Regions from separate parts of the Bradyrhizobium sp. WCU1 genome, predicted to be linked through region 2. Evidence: predicted binding sites of a transcription regulator. Region 2 holds the regulator's gene; each other region holds the start of a gene.
The links. The regulator PhoB, encoded in region 2, activates phosphate uptake and scavenging genes when phosphate is short. The targets are predictions, from matches to a motif close to TGTCATNNANCTGTCAT.
Positions count from the first base shown of each region.

Region 1: the regulator PhoB is predicted to act here: its motif matches at 3,768-3,784, upstream of phnC (phosphonate ABC transporter ATP-binding protein).
Region 3: the regulator PhoB is predicted to act here: its motif matches at 3,607-3,623, upstream of ppk2 (polyphosphate kinase 2).

Region 1 covers NZ_CM130280.1:1,644,756-1,649,969, forward strand. Annotated here, with positions in the region: gene phnE (phosphonate ABC transporter, permease protein PhnE) at 8-856, opposite strand; gene phnE (phosphonate ABC transporter, permease protein PhnE) at 853-1,737, opposite strand; gene phnD (phosphonate ABC transporter substrate-binding protein) at 1,818-2,750, opposite strand; gene phnC (phosphonate ABC transporter ATP-binding protein) at 2,827-3,642, opposite strand; gene ACTUWL_RS07420 (transferase hexapeptide repeat family phosphonate metabolim protein) at 3,853-4,518, shown strand; gene ACTUWL_RS07425 (alpha-D-ribose 1-methylphosphonate 5-triphosphate diphosphatase) at 4,515-5,214, shown strand, end outside.
Region 2 covers NZ_CM130280.1:4,253,618-4,258,831, reverse strand. Annotated here, with positions in the region: gene argF (ornithine carbamoyltransferase) at 7-933, opposite strand; gene ACTUWL_RS19735 (aspartate aminotransferase family protein) at 933-2,138, opposite strand; gene ACTUWL_RS19730 (GcrA family cell cycle regulator) at 2,635-3,147, shown strand; gene phoB (phosphate regulon transcriptional regulator PhoB) at 3,276-3,986, opposite strand; gene phoU (phosphate signaling complex protein PhoU) at 4,047-4,766, opposite strand; gene pstB (phosphate ABC transporter ATP-binding protein PstB) at 4,870-5,214, opposite strand, start outside.
Region 3 covers NZ_CM130280.1:1,238,125-1,243,338, reverse strand. Annotated here, with positions in the region: gene ACTUWL_RS05685 (SDR family NAD(P)-dependent oxidoreductase) at 1-426, shown strand, start outside; gene ACTUWL_RS05680 (amino acid ABC transporter permease) at 538-1,206, shown strand; gene ACTUWL_RS05675 (transporter substrate-binding domain-containing protein) at 1,387-2,265, opposite strand; gene ppk2 (polyphosphate kinase 2) at 2,594-3,541, opposite strand; gene ACTUWL_RS05665 (fumarylacetoacetate hydrolase family protein) at 3,689-4,861, shown strand; gene ACTUWL_RS05660 (hypothetical protein) at 5,010-5,174, opposite strand.

The DNA.
Region 1 (5,214 bases), 2.6 Mb from region 2:
GGAGACGCTACACGACGGCGCGCTGGCCGATGATGGCAAAGCGCAGCTTGCTCGAGATGAAATCGATCGCGGCGACCGCGATCAGGATCATCAGGATCAGGAACGACACCTTCTGCCATTCCAGCACGCGGATCTGCTCGGCGAGCTGCAGGCCGATGCCGCCGGCGCCGACGATGCCGATGATGGTGGCAGAACGGGTGTTGGACTCGATGAAGTAGAGCACCTGCCCGGCGATCACAGGCAAGACCTGCGGCAGCAGGCCGAAGCGGATCTCGTGCAGCGCATTGCCGCCGGAGGCCCTGATACCCTCGACCTGCTTGCGATCCGCCGCCTCGATCGCCTCCGAGAACAGCTTTCCGAACGCGCCGAAGTCCGACACCATGATCGCCAGCACGCCGGCGAACGGGCCGAGGCCGACGACGTTGATCCAGACCAGCGCCCAGATCAGCGTATCGACGCCGCGGATCGAGTCGAGGAAGCGGCGCACCGGAAAGCGGATCAGGTTCGACGGGATGATGTTGCGCGCCGCGAGCAGGCTGACCGGCAGCGCCAGCAGCGCGGCAAGCGTGGTACCAAGCAGCGCGATCGACAGCGTCTCGCCGAGCGCCTGCATGTAGAGCGGGAACGACGAACCGGGATTCGGCGGGATCATCATCATGGTGATCCAGCCGAGCTGGCTCATCCCCGCGATCAGCCTGGTCGGCGAGAAGTCGAGATCGACCAGGCCGTAGACGAAGATCGCGAGCGCTGCCGCGATCATGGCCGGCATCGCCAGCCGCGCCGATGCGGGCCGCTCGAACACGCCGGGATATTTGGCCCGCAGCTCCGCAGCGTCCGGCTTCGGCATCTGGCTCATCGGCGGGTCTCCTTACCGAACAGCCGGCCGCGCAGCCAGCCGGTCGAGATGTCGATGATGAAGACGGTGACGATGATGGTGACGAGGATGGCGCTGACGTCGGAATAGTAGAACTTGCGGATCGCGACCACGAGCTCCTGCCCGATGCCGCCGGCGCCGACGAAGCCCATCACCGACGCTTCGCGGACGTTGATCTCGAACCGCAGCAGCGCATAGCTGGCGTAGCCCGCCGACACCTGCGGCAGGATGGCAAAGCGCATGCAGGACAGCCAGCTTGCGCCGGTGGAGCGGATGCCCTCTACCGGTTTCATGTCGGCGTTCTCGACGATCTCGGCGAACAGCTTGCCGAGAGCCCCGGTGGTGTGGATCGCAATCGCGAGCACACCGGCCATCGGGCCGAGGCCGAACGCGATCACGAAGATCAGCGCGAATACGATGCCCGGCACGGTGCGGGCGAATTCCAGCAGACGGCGGACGACGAAGCGCACCCACGGTCCGGGTGAGGTATTCTGGGCGGCGAAGAAATTCAGCGCGAAAGCGAGCACCGCGCCGGTCAGCGTGCCGACATAGCTGATCAGGATCGTCTCGCCGAGCATCCTCAGCCATTTATGCCAGCCCCAGAACCATTCGCCGGGATCGGTCCAGACCCGCGCGCCGGAATCGAGCGTGAGAATACGATCGAAATAGCTGACGAAGTTGCCGAAATAGGTGAACAGCGTGCGCAAATTCACTTCGGCGCCGAAGGCCGCGATGACCAGAACGATGCAAAACGCCGCGGTGGCCAGCGCGCCCTTCAGCCGCTTGCGCGCGACCGCCTTGCGGTAGGCGTCTTCCAGCACCGCCAATTGCTGGGCTGGAAGAATGGATACGGCAGTGGCCATCGTTCTGGTCGGTTTGGCTGGAGGTCAAATGCAACGGGCCGGGTTATTGAAACCCGGCCCGGTTCGTTTCCGGGAGGCGATCAGCTCGCCTTCTTGCGCAGCCTGTCGACGAACTTGATCAGCTCGATCGTGCTGTCCCAATCCTTGGTCGTAGCGGGATGGAAGCCCTTCTTCTGGCCGTCGGAGAGACGGTCGAAGGCGGCCTTGTCCTTGGTCGGCGCGTCGAAGAAGGCCTTGGCGATCGCCGCCTTCAGATCTTCCGGAAGGTCGGTGTTGTAGGCGTAGGGGCCGTTGATGATCGGCGACGACTTGTTGATGATACGGAAGTCGTCCTTCTTCATTGCCGAGCCGTCGGCGTTCTTCAGCATGCCCTTGGTCAGCATCTGAGCGAGCGTCGAGTCGTCCTCGTTGGTCCACTGGTTGGCCGCGATGTCGACGGTGCCCTGGGCCAGCGCCAGCACGGCGTTTTCGTGGCTGCCGGTGAACACGACCTTGCCGAAGAAGCCCTCGGCATCGTGGATGCCCATCTTGTCGAGCTCGAAGCGCGGCACGTTGTTGCCCGAGGTGGAATTCGGATCGACCAGGCCGAGGTTCTTGCCCTTCAGGTCTTCCACCTTCTTGTAGGGGCTCGAGGCCTTGACGAAGAACACCGAATAGTAGCCGGTCGAACCGTCGGCGTTCATGTCGTTGGCGAAGGCGTCGGTCTTGACGCCGGTCAGGCGGGCGCGGGCGAACGAGGCCGAGCCGTAGCTGGCAATCTGGATGTTGCCGGAACGCTGGCCTTCGATGACGGCCGCGTAGTCATTGGCGATGCGCAGCGTGACCTTCACGCCGAGCTCCTTCGACAGATACGCGACGAACGGCGTCCAGCGTTCGGTGACGCCCGAGGCGTTCTCGGCCGGCACCACCGCGAAGGTGAGCTCCGGATACTTTGCCTTCCAGTCCTGCGCGGAGGCCGAACCGGCAAAAGCCAGCGCGGCAGCGCCGGCCAGAATGATGCGACGAGTGATCATGACTACCCCTGTTCTGTAGTTGCACCTGTTGGCCGGGCAAAATGCCCGGCCTCTCGGATTGAAAATGACGCGACGCTCAGGCCGCGGCAGCGGTGCCGAGCGCCGGCGCGGTCGCGCCGTCGGGCGCCGGCAGCGGCGCCGCGCCGATGACGTCATTGGCCTCGAGGTCATAGAGCTCGCGGGCGATATGGTCGGTGAGCGCCGCAGGCGCTCCGTCGAACACCACGCGGCCGGCCGCCATACCGACCAGACGGTCGCAGTAGGTGCGCGCGAGGTCGAGCGAGTGCAGATTGCAGAGCACGGTGATGCCGAAATGCTTGTTGATGCGCAGCAGCGCATCCATCACGATCTTGGTGTTGCGCGGATCGAGCGAAGCGATCGGCTCATCGGCAAGGATGATGTCGGGCTCCTGCACCAGCGCGCGGGCGATGGCGACACGCTGCTGCTGGCCGCCGGAGAGCTGGTCGGCGCGCTGCGCCGCGAGCTGGGCGATGTCGAACTGCTCGAGTGCGGACAGCGCGAGCGCCCTGTCCTGCTCCGGCCAGACCTGCGCCAGCGAGCGCCATGACGGAATCTGGGCAAGCCGGCCCATCAGCACGTTGGTCAGCACGTCGAGACGGCCGACCAGATTGAATTGCTGGAAGATCATCGCCGAACGCGCCCGCCACTGCCGCAGCGCCTTGCCGCGCAGCGCGGTCACGTCAGTGCCTTCGAACAGGATACGGCCGGAGGTCGGATCGGCGAGACGGTTGATCATCCGCAGCAGCGTCGATTTGCCGGCACCGGAGCGGCCGATCACGCCGACAAAGCTGCCCGGCGCAATCGAGAAAGACGCGTTGTCGACCGCGGCTTTTGCGCCGAAACGGCACGTCAAACCTTCCACCACCAGCATGTAATGCTCCAACCGCGTCACGTTGGGCCATCGCTATCCCCGGCGTTTTACAGTTATGTGACGGTTGCGCTGCGGTGCGGCGATCGTTCACACCCGTCTTTGTCCACCCCTTGCTGTCACCGCGACGTCATGATGTTGTCATCAAGCATCCCGATGACGAGCGCACATCTCCCCGGAAGCCAACGATTTGCAAGATCAGCGGAGGCCCTGATGGCCGGAAAAACACTCTCGGTTGTGCCGACCGTCGACCCGACTGCGTCGGTTCGCGAGAGCAAGCTCGGCAAATATACCGAGGTCGGCGCACGCACGATCCTGCTTGAAGTCAGCATGGATGACTATTCCTACGTCGTGAACGACAGCCAGATCACCTACACGTCGATCGGCAAGTTCTGCTCGATCGCGGCGATGACCAGGATCAATCCCGGCAACCACCCGATGCATCGCGCGACCCAGGCGCATTTCACCTACCGCGCCAGCGCCTATTTTCCCGGAGAGAGCGACGACACCGACTTCTTCAACTGGCGACGTGCGCACCACGTGCATATCGGCCATGACGTCTGGATCGGTCATGGCGCGATCGTGCTCGCTGGGCGGAACATCGGAACCGGCGCGGTCGTCGCTGCCGGTGCGATCGTCACCAAGGACGTGCCCGCCTATGCCATCGTCGCCGGCAATCCCGCGCGTCCGGTGAAGCGGCGCTTTTCCGAGGATGTCGCGGATCGCCTCGCCGCACTCGCATGGTGGGACTGGGATCACGAGACACTTCGTCGTGTTCTGCCCGACTTTCGCAAGCTCGCGGTCGAGGAATTCCTCGACAAGTACGAGGCCGAAGCCGTATCTCAATCAAAAGCAAAACAACGGAGCGCGACATCGTGACGGACATTTTCATCGAGGGCGGGCGCGCGCTGGTTGACGGTGCATTCGTAGAGACCTCGCTGCGCACCGCGGGCCGCGACATCGGCGCGCTCGACACCGAACAGGGGCGCGCCGCGCTTCATATCGATGCCAGCGGCCTCCTGGTGCTGCCCGGCATCATCGATCTGCACGGCGATGCGTTCGAGCGGCAGATGATGCCGCGCCCAAGCGTCGACTTCCCGACCGACGTGGCACTGATCGACAGCGATCGGCAGGCGATCGCCAACGGCATCACCACCGTCTTCCATGGCACGACCTGGTCGTGGGAGCCTGGCCTGCGCAGTGCGGAAAATGCGCGGAAGCTGCTCGATGCGATCGAGGCGCTGCGGCCGCAGCTCGCCGCCGACACGCGTTTCCATCTGCGCCACGAGACCCACAATCTCGACGCCGAGACCGAGATCATTCAATGGCTCAGCGAAGGTCGGATCGACCTGTTCGCCTTCAATGACCACAGCAACGTGAAGCCGAAGAAGCGCAACCAGCTGGCCGAACGGGCCGGGCTCTCGGTCGAGGCCATCAACGAGATGCTCGACCAGGTGGTCGCGCGCCGTCCCGAAGTGCCGGCCTCGATCGCGCGGCTGGCCGCCGCGGCACGCGCGGCCGATATCCGCATGCTCTCTCATGACGACAACACTCCGGTGATGCGTCAGGAGTTTC
Region 2 (5,214 bases):
CGGCGCTTACGCGACTTCGTTAAAGCACCAGGCCAGAATGCCCTTCTGCGCATGCAGGCGGTTTTCCGCCTCGTCGAACACCACGGATTGCGGCCCGTCGATCACCTCGTCGGTGACCTCCTCGCCGCGATGCGCGGGCAGGCAGTGCATGAACAGCGCGTCCGGCTTGGCGAGCGACATCAGCTTGGCATTGACCTGATAGGGCTGCAGCACGTTGTGGCGGCGCTCGCCCTCCTTGTCGCCCATCGACACCCAGGTGTCGGTGACGACGCAATCGGCGCCACGCACGGCGGCTTCCGGGTCGGTGCCGAGCACGATAGGCGCGCCGGTCGCCTTGATCCAGTCGCGCATCGGCTTCTTCGGCGACAGCTCCGGAGGCGTCGCGATATTGAGCTGGAACTTGAACCGCTCGGCGGCGTGCGCCCAGGACGCCAGCACGTTGTTGTCGTCGCCGGTCCACGCCACGGTCTTGCCCGCGATCGAGCCGCGATTTTCCTCATAGGTCATGAGGTCGGCCATCACCTGGCAGGGATGCGAGCGCCGGGTCAGGCCGTTGATGACGGGGACGGTGGCATGCGCGGCGAGTTCGAGCAGCGCGTCGTGGTTGAGGATGCGGATCATGATCGCATCGACATAGCGCGACAGCACGCGCGCGGTGTCGGCGATGGTCTCGCCGCGGCCGAGCTGCATCTCGGCGCCGGTCAGCATGATGGATTCACCGCCGAGCTGGCGCATGCCGACGTCGAACGACACCCTGGTGCGGGTCGACGGGCGCTCGAAGATCATCGCCAGCGTCTTGCCTTCGAGCGGCTTCCTGCCCTTCTCATGCGCCTTCAGCTTCGCCTTCATGGCGGCGCCGGCCGACAGCATGTTGCGCAGCTCGCCGAGCGGCAGCTCGTTGATGTCGAGGAAATGACGGACCGGCTTGCTCATTATCCGGCCTTCCTCGGCTGCGCCGGCGACAATGTCGCGCAGGCGCGCTCGAGCGAGGCGATCGACTGGTCGATCTCGGCTTCGGTCACGATCAAGGGCGCGAGGAACCGCACCACATTGTCGCCGGCGCCGACGGTGAGCAGCTTCTCGTTGCGCAGCGCGGTGATCAGATCGCCGGACGGCACCACGGCCTTGACGCCTATCAGCAAGCCCTCGCCGCGCACCTCCGACAGCACGCCGGGATAGCGGTCCACCACGGAGGCGAGCTTCTGCTTGAGCAACAGCGACATCTTCTGCACGTGCTCGAAGAAGCCGGGCTTGAGCACGACGTCGAGCACGGCATTGGCGGCGGCAACCGCGAGCGGATTGCCGCCGAAGGTCGAGCCATGCGAGCCCGGCGCCATGCCGGCCGCGGCCTGCGCGGTCGCCAGCACCGCGCCGATCGGGAATCCACCGCCGAGCGCCTTGGCCAGCGACATCACATCGGGCGTCACGCCGGTGCGCTTGTAAGCGAACAGCTCGCCGGTGCGGCCCATGCCGGTCTGCACCTCGTCGAAGGCGAGCAACAGGCCGTGCTCGTCGCACAGCGCGCGCAATGCCTTGAAGAACGCCTGCGGCGCGCCGCGCACGCCGCCCTCGCCCTGCACCGGTTCGATCAGGATGCCGGCGGTGTGCGGACCGATCGCCTTCTTCACCGCCTCGATGTCGCCATGCGGCACCTGGTCGAAGCCGTCCATCGGCGGACCGAAGCCCTCGAGATATTTCGCCGAGCCGGTCGCGGCCAGCGTGCCCAGCGTGCGGCCATGGAACGCGCCCTCGAAGGTGATGATGCGGTAGCGCTCGCCATGGCCCTTGGAGAAGTGATGATGGCGGACCAGCTTGATCACGCCCTCCATCGCCTCAGCGCCGGAATTGCAGAAGAATACGAAGTCGGCAAAGCTCTGCTCGCACAGCCGCGCGGCGAGCACCTCGCCGTCGGGGCTCTTGAACAGGTTCGACATGTGCCACAGCTTGGTCGCCTGTTCCTGCAGCGCCTTGACCAGATGCGGATGCGCGTGCCCGAGCGCGTTCACCGCGACGCCCGAGGTGAAATCGAGATAGCGGTCGCCGTTGGTTGCGATCAGCCAGGCGCCCTCACCGCGCTCGAAGCCGAGATCGACCCTGGCGAAGACGGGGAGCAGATGCGACGGGGCGCTGTTGGTCATGGCGTTCACTGCCGGTTTGGGGCCGACAATTGCCGCGCGCATTGACGCCAGCGCAGCAACGGCCAGCTTCGGAAAACAAAACGGCCGCCTTTGCGGGCGGCACGTGGGGTCATTCTATGCTGCGGCCGGTCGGTGTCAATCGCCAGGAGCCGCCCTTTGCCGGCCGTCCTGCAATGCCAAACCAGCGCAATCCGGAGCATTCCGGTGCAGTGGAAAAGCCTCATAGCAATGCTTAACTTTGTGGGAACATGTGGACGCACGACCGCGGACTCTTGCGCCAGAGTCACGCCATATTGTAGCGTTTGGCCTGTCGGGTACGACATCTCGTGCGGCAGTACTGGACCCTCTAAGTAGCCTTCGTGTCTCACGTAAACGTTCGGGCGCAACATCGTGTCCGGCGAGGGCTAAGGGATTCTGGCCGCAGGGATATTTGTCCAGATTTGGCTCGCAGCGCCGCTCCAATGACTGGCCGGCGCCATGCGAAAGGAAGAATGCGATGACGGTATTGACCTGGTCCGACGATCGCGTCGAGCAGCTGAAGAAGCTCTGGGAGTCTGGCCTTTCGGCCAGCCAGATCGCAGCGGAACTTGGCAATGTGACGCGAAACGCCGTGATCGGCAAAGTGCATCGGCTCGGCCTCTCCGGCCGCGCCAAGGCCCCCTCGACCGCCGCGCCGCGGCAGCGCAAGGCCCGTCCCGCCCAGCACATGATGCGGGTGGCGCGCCCGGTTTCGCGCGGCAACACCGCGCTCGCACACGCCTTCGAGGTCGAGATGGAGCCCGATCCGATCTCCTTCGACAACGTGGTGCCGATGAGCCAGCGGCTGTCGCTGCTCGAGCTCAACGAGGCGACCTGCCATTGGCCGGTCGGCGATCCCTCGAGCCCGGAATTCTTCTTCTGCGGCGGCAAGGCGCTCGCCGGCCTGCCCTATTGCGCACATCACTCGCGCGTCGCCTACCAGCCCGCCGCCGATCGCCGCCGGCCATCGGCGAAGCCACAGATCAAGTAAGCACTCGGGAAACGACGGAAGACTTCAAAACAAATCCCCGCGAAAGCGGGGATTTTTTTGTGGTGCGCAGCTCGTCATGGAGCCAACAGGACGACGCCGTGTTGTGGCCTGTGATCGCGACCAAGCCGTTACGGCTGCGGCTCGGCTTTCGCGAAGCGGTCGTCGAGCGCATAGCCGGCGCCGCGCACGGTGCGGATCGGATCCTGCTCGCGGCCCGGATTGAGCAGCTTGCGCAGGCGGCCGATATGCACGTCGACGGTGCGCTCATCGATGTAGATGTCGCGGCCCCAGACGCTGTCGAGCAGCTGCTCGCGGCTGAATACGCGGCCGGGATGCTCGAGGAAGAATTCAAGCAGGCGATATTCGGTCGGCCCGAGATCGATCGGGCGCCCCGAACGCGCCACGCGGCGCTTCTCGCGGTCGAGCTCGATGTCACCATAGGTCAGCACGGTCGCAAGCCGCTCCGGGCTCGCGCGGCGCAACAGGCCCTTCACCCGTGCCAGCAATTCCGGCACCGAGAACGGCTTGACGATGTAATCGTCGGCGCCGGTGGCCAGCCCGCGCACCCGCTCGCTCTCCTCGCCGCGCGCGGTCAGCATGATGATCGGAAGCTGCTTGGTCTCGGGCCGCGCCCGCAACCGTCGGCACAGCTCGATGCCGGACAGGCCCGGCAGCATCCAGTCCAGCACCACGAGGTCGGGAACGCGCTCCTTCAGCCGGGTGTCGGCATCGTCGCCGCGCCCCACCGTTTCGACATCGTAGCCTTCGGCATCGAGGTTGTAGCGCAACAGTGTCGTCAGCGCTTCCTCGTCTTCGACTACCAGAATGCGTGCGCTCATCGGTCTAAGTTCTTTCTCTGTGGTGATCCGTTGCCCTGACGCAAACCGAAACGCCGTCGACTACGTGTTACCCGGCACCGTGGTGGCAAAGTTGGTCATGTCGCCCTTCGGGCGCTTGTCGGTGATCTGCTGGCCTTCGATCATGTAGAACACCGTCTCGGCGATATTGGTGGCGTGATCGCCGATCCGCTCGATGTTCTTGGCGCAGAACATCAGATGGATACAGAATGAGATGTTGCGCGGATCCTCCATCATGTAGGTGAGCAGCTCGCGGAACAGCGAGGTGCAGATCGCGTCGACCTCCTCGTCGCCCTTCCAGACGTTCATCGCCGCCGGCAGGTCGTGCGCGGCATAGGCGTCGAGCACAGACTTGACCTGCGACAGCACGAGGTCGGTCATGTGCTCGAGGCCGCGGATCAGCTTCAGCGGCTGGAAGTCGCTTTCCAGCGCCGCGACACGCTTGCCCATGTTCTTGGCAAGGTCGCCGATCCGCTCGAGATCGGTGGCCACGCGCATCGCGCTGACGATCTCGCGCAGGTCGATCGCCATCGGCTGGCGGCGCGCGATCGTCAGCACCGCGCGCTCTTCGATGACGCGCTGCAGATTGTCGATCTCGATGTCGGCGGCGACCACGCGCTTGCCGAGCGCGACGTCGCGGCGGATCAGCGCGTCGACCGACTCGGTGATCATCCGCTCGACGAGGCCGCCCATCTCGGCGACCAGGCGGGTCAACTCCTGCAGGTCGCTGTCGAATGCCTTGGCGGTATGTTCAGAAGCCATCGCTTGTCTCCCTCGATCATGATCCCTTGGGGACCATGATCTCGTGTCCATATTTCAGCATGATCCGATCGGAAAACCGGTTGCCACTTTTCCGGATCATGCTCTAACCGAACCGGCCGGTGATGTAGTCCTGGGTGCGTCGATCACTCGGTGAGGTGAAGATCTTGTTGGTGTCGTCAAACTCGATCAGTTCGCCGAGATACATGAAGGCGGTCTTGTCGGAGACGCGCGCCGCCTGCTGCATGTTGTGGGTCACGATCGCGATCGTGTAGTCCTCGGAGAGCTCCTGGATCAGCTCCTCGACCTTGGCGGTCGAGATCGGATCGAGCGCCGAGCAGGGCTCGTCGAACAGGATCACTTCGGGGCGCACCGCGACGGTGCGCGCGATGCACAACCGCTGCTGCTGGCCGCCGGAGAGCGACAGGCCGGAGGCGTTCAGCTTGTCCTT
Region 3 (5,214 bases), 3.0 Mb from region 2:
GCCGTGATGGCAGCGGCCTTCCACGAGATCGCTGCCGCCGCGCTGGCCGACCTCACGCGCAGCGCGCAAGGCCGCGTCGTCGCGGTCTCCAGTTTCGGGCCGCATCGCTTCGTGCCGGGAGCCACCTATCCGGGATCGGCCGCGGCGAAGGCCGCGCTCGAAGTGCTGGTGAAGTCCCTGGCGATCGAACTCGCTGTATCAGGCGCCACATCCAATGCCGTGATGCCCGGCTATACGCGCAAGGACCCCGGCCTGCTCGGCGCGCTCGATACCGCGACCTGGGATCGCGTCGCGAAAGCCAATCCGATGCAGCGGCTGGCCGAGCCCGACGAGGTCGCCGCCGTCGTCGCCTTCCTGCTGTCGTCGGACGCTGCCCACGTCACCGGCGCGACGCTGCCGGTCGATGGCGGGCTCACCCTGATGTAACGGCACAATGGTCGGCGTCGTCGTGCCGGCATATCGCGTGACTCGCGCGAGGCCGCCTGCGATGCTGGGGCCGCAAGGTCAGCACACGCCGCGCGGCAACAGAGGGGCAGGATGAACTACGTCTGGGATTTCGGGATCCTCGCCAAGTACAGCCATCTGTTCTGGCTCGGGCTCGGCTGGACCATTGCTTACACGATCGGCACCATCATCCTGGGCACCTTGATCGGTCTGATCGTCGGCATGCTGCGGCTGCGGCGCATTCCCGTGATCGACTGGCTGCTGATCGCCTATATCGAATTGTTCCGTTGCACGCCGCTGCTGGTGCAGATCATCTGGTTCTACTACGCCTTTCCGGTCGTGATCGGCGTCAACATCCCGGCGCATGTCGCGGCCGTCAGCGTGCTGTCGCTCTATGGCGGCGCATTCTATGCCGAGATCGTGCGCGGCTCGATCGAGAGCGTGCCGGTCGGGCAGTGGGACGCGGCGAAGGCGCTCGGCTTTCGCGGCTGGCGCCTGATGCGGCTCGTGATCCTGCCGCAGGCGCTGAAGCCGATGATGGCGCCCTATGTCAACCAGTCGGTGACGCAGCTCAAGAACACCTCGCTGGTCTCGATCATTGCGGTGCCCGATCTGGTCTACAACGCGACGCTGATCAACGCCGACACCTATCGGCCGCTCGAGGTCTACACCATCGTCGCGCTGATCTACTTTGCGATCCTGTTCCCGTCGACGCTGGTGGCGCGCCGGCTGGAGCGCGGGCTGACCTACGACAAGGTGTGATCTGTCTTACCTCTCCCCCTGTGGGAGAGGTCGGATCGCATGCAGCGAAGCGGAATGCGATCCGGGTGAGGGGGCACGCTCTCTCGTAGGACCTGAGACCCCTCACCCGGCGCTTCGCGCCGACCTCTCCCGTAGGGAGAGGTGAAGGGACCGAGCCCCAAACCGAACCACGCCAGAGCCTCAGATATTCAGCTCCACCGGGACGTCCTCCGCCTTGACGCCGGCAAGTCCAAGGCCCTTGACGAACCATTCGCGCATCTGGCCGATGCCGCGGTTGTAGTCGATCCACACCGAGAGGAAATCGCGCCAGCGCTTGTCCTGCTCGCGCCGCACCGCCGTGCCGCTCGCGATCGTCACCGACGGTGAGGTCAGGATCTTGTAGGTGCCCAGGTTCGGGTTCTTGGCGATCGCGGTCAGCCCGAGCACCAGCGCGTTGACTACGCAATCGACGCGGCCCGACGACATTTCCAGCATCACCTCGTCGCGCGACTTCAGCGACTTGATGGTGGCGTTCGGCGCAAAGCGCCGCGCCACCGCCTCATTGGCCGAGCCGACGTCGACTGCGATCTTGACCTCCGGCTTGTTGATGTCGGCCCAGGTTTTTGCCTCCAGCCCCTTCTTCAGCATCGCGCCGAACGGATGCGGGAACACCAGGTTGGTGAAATCGACCACCAGTGCGCGCTGCGGCGTCGGGTTGAGCGCGAAGCCGAGGTCGATCTTGTTGGCCTGCAGATCCAGAATCGAATTGCCGTAGGTCGACTCGACATATTCCAGCTTGACGTCGAGCAGTTTCGCGAGGTCGTTGGCCATCTCGATCGAGAAGCCGGACCAGGTGCCGGTGGCGAGATCCTTGTTGAAATAGGGCAGCTCGCCGGGCAGCACCGCGATCCGCAGCACCTTGGTGGCGCGGATGCGATCCAGCGTGTTGTCGGCTTGGGCTTGCGCTGCGGCCGGGGTTGCCATCGCGGCCGCGAGCGCCACGCCGCTGCCGATCCCGAGCGCATAGCGCAGCGCGTCGCGGCGATCTTCGGAAATCTTCACATCGTCGGATTGAGTCAAGCGGGCCTCCCTGCACCAGGTCGCCGAAGCCTAGCGTCGGGTTCCTGTGCCAGCAAGGGCGCGCGCCTGCACCATTGGTAGGCGTGGCGAAGAGGAGATGCCCATCTCTTCACCTCCCCGTTTGCGGCCTGGCTATCGCACATCGCCTGCCCTCGCCGGGGCGCACCGTCAAAAACTCGAAAACAACCCCATGCAAAGGAGCCGGCCGCGTGCCGGCAGTCGACACGTCAACTTGACATGTCGGGCAAATCAGAGGCATTATTCTATTATTCCGAAAATGCGCGATGTGCCTCCCCCCGCAAGAACGGGGAGAGGGGAAACAACGGGATCAATACCGTCCCGGCACGAACATCTCCGGCGGGATCGGACCGCGGTGATAGTCGGGGTTGCGCACCCGCGGCGGCAGCACCACCGGTTGGTGGGCGACGTGCTGATAGGGGATCTGGCTCAACAGATGCGAGATGCAGTTGAGCCGGGCGCGCTTCTTGTCGACGGCATCGACGATCCACCACGGCGAGTCCGGCAGGTGGGTGCGCTCCAGCATCGTCTCCTTGGCCTTGGTGTAGAGCTCCCAGCGGGTCCTCGCCTCGACGTCCATCGGGCTCAGCTTCCATTGCTTCAGCGGATCCTGGATCCGCATCGAGAAGCGGAATGCCTGCTCCTCGTCGGTGATCGAGAACCAGTATTTCAGCAGGATGGTTCCGGAGCGGATCAGCATGCGCTCGAAGTCCGGCACCGAGTTGAAGAACTCCTCATACTGCTCGTCGGTGCAGAATCCCATCACCTTCTCGACGCCGGCGCGGTTGTACCAGCTGCGGTCGAACAGCACGATCTCGCCGCCGGCCGGCAGGTGCGAGACATAGCGCTGGAAGTACCATTGCGTGCGCTCGCGCTCGTTCGGCGCCGGCAGCGCCGCGATGCGGCAGACGCGCGGGTTGAGCCGCTGGGTGATGCGCTTGATGACGCCGCCCTTGCCGGCGGAATCGCGGCCCTCAAACAGCACGACGACCTTCTTCTTCTCGTGCTGCACCCAGTCCTGCAGCTTGACCAGCTCGCCCTGCAGCCGCAGCAATTCGCGGAAGTAGAACTTGCGGTCGATCGACGGCTTTCCGGCTTCCCCGTCATGGTCGAGCTCGTCGAGCCTGATGTCGTCGAGTTCGAGCTCGAGTTCCTCGTCGAGATTGTCGGCCATCTCCTGATGGATGCGGGCGCGCAAGGCTTCCTCACGCAGTGCTTCCTCGTGGGCGGCTTCGTCGGTGAGGTGGGGAGCGGTCATGAAGGTCCGTCTTTCAGTGTGTTAGATGGATCGACGGGAGCATTGACGGGCGATGTTACCCCTCTATGACAATGCCATGACCGCTGTCTCACGCCGGCGCCGCGGCTGTGCTAACAAGCGCCAACAACACGAAAATGGGAGATGCCGATGATTTCGCTCACGCCAAAAGACGTCCTGCCGGAGGACGGCACCGCCGGCGCGCTGGTCGGACGGGTCTGGCTGCCGCAGGCGGGCGGACCGGCCGTGGTTGCGGTGCGGGCGGACGGCGTGTTCGACGTCACCGCGCGTTTCCCCACCGTGAGCGCGCTCTGCGAGGAAGCCGATCCCGCTGCCGCATTGCGCGCCACGCGCGGCGAGCGGATCGGCGATTTCGAGACGATCCTCGCCAACACGCCGCCCGACCGCCGCGACGCGACCAAGCCGCATCTGCTCGCGCCGGTCGACCTGCAGGTGCTGAAGGCCGCCGGCGTCACCTTTGCGATCTCGATGCTGGAGCGCGTGATCGAGGAGCGGGCGCGCGGCAATCCGTCCTCGGCGGAGGCGATCCGCAAGGAAGTGGTGCGCCTCGTCGGTGACGATCTCTCCAAGCTGAAGCCCGGCTCCGAGCAGGCGATGCGGCTGAAGCAGGTGCTGATCGATCAGAATGCCTGGAGCCAGTATCTGGAGGTCGGCATCGGTCCCGATGCCGAAGTGTTCACCAAGGCGCCGACACTGTCCTCGGTCGGCACCGGCATGGATGCCGGGCTGCATCCGAAGTCGACCTGGAACAATCCCGAGCCGGAGGTCGTGCTCGTCGTCTCCGGCGCCGGCAAGATCGTCGGCGCCGCGCTCGGCAACGACGTCAATCTGCGCGACTTCGAGGGCCGCTCGGCGCTGCTGCTGTCGAAGGCCAAGGACAACAATGCCTCCTGCGCCATCGGTCCGCTGCTGCGGCTGTTCGATCAGACGTTCTCGCTCGACGACGTCAGGAAGATGGATGTCGGCCTGACCGTGACCGGCACCGATGGCTTCGTGCTCGAGGGCCATTCCTCGATCTCCAAGATCAGCCGCGACCCGACCGATCTGGTCGCGCAAACCATCGGCCCCGTGCATCAATATCCCGACGGCTTTGCGCTGTTCCTCGGCACGATGTTCGCGCCGGTGAAGGACCGCGACGCCAAGGGCGAGGGCTTCACCCACAAGCGCGACGACATCGTCACCATCGCGGCGCCTCAGCTCGGCAAGCTCGTCAACCGCATGCGCGGCAGCGACGAATGCGAGCCGTGGACGTTCGGCGTCGGTGCGTTGATGAAGAACCTGGCGCAGCGCAAGGTGCTGTGATGCCGCTGTAGCTGCGTAGGATGAGTTTCGCTGCGCTCTACACATCTTACGCACTGCGGATGTGCGCGAACTGCGGCCCGATCACGGGCTTCTGGGTGTGATCCGCCTTGTCATGTGGTACCCCGCGCCGGTCGATAACGTGCTAGCGTTAGCCGCAGCCGCCGGCGTTCTCGAACATGTTCAGAAACCTGTGCGGCAGAACGATCGCGCGCCGCAACTTCAGCGCGCGCAGATGCGCGAAATTCAGAGCGACCGCTTGTCGCGCCCTTATGTGATCCAGTTCATCCTCGTTCGCGCTGATCCGCTTCAGCATGGTGGCTCGACGCGAACAGAAGGAGTCGCGGACATGAGCA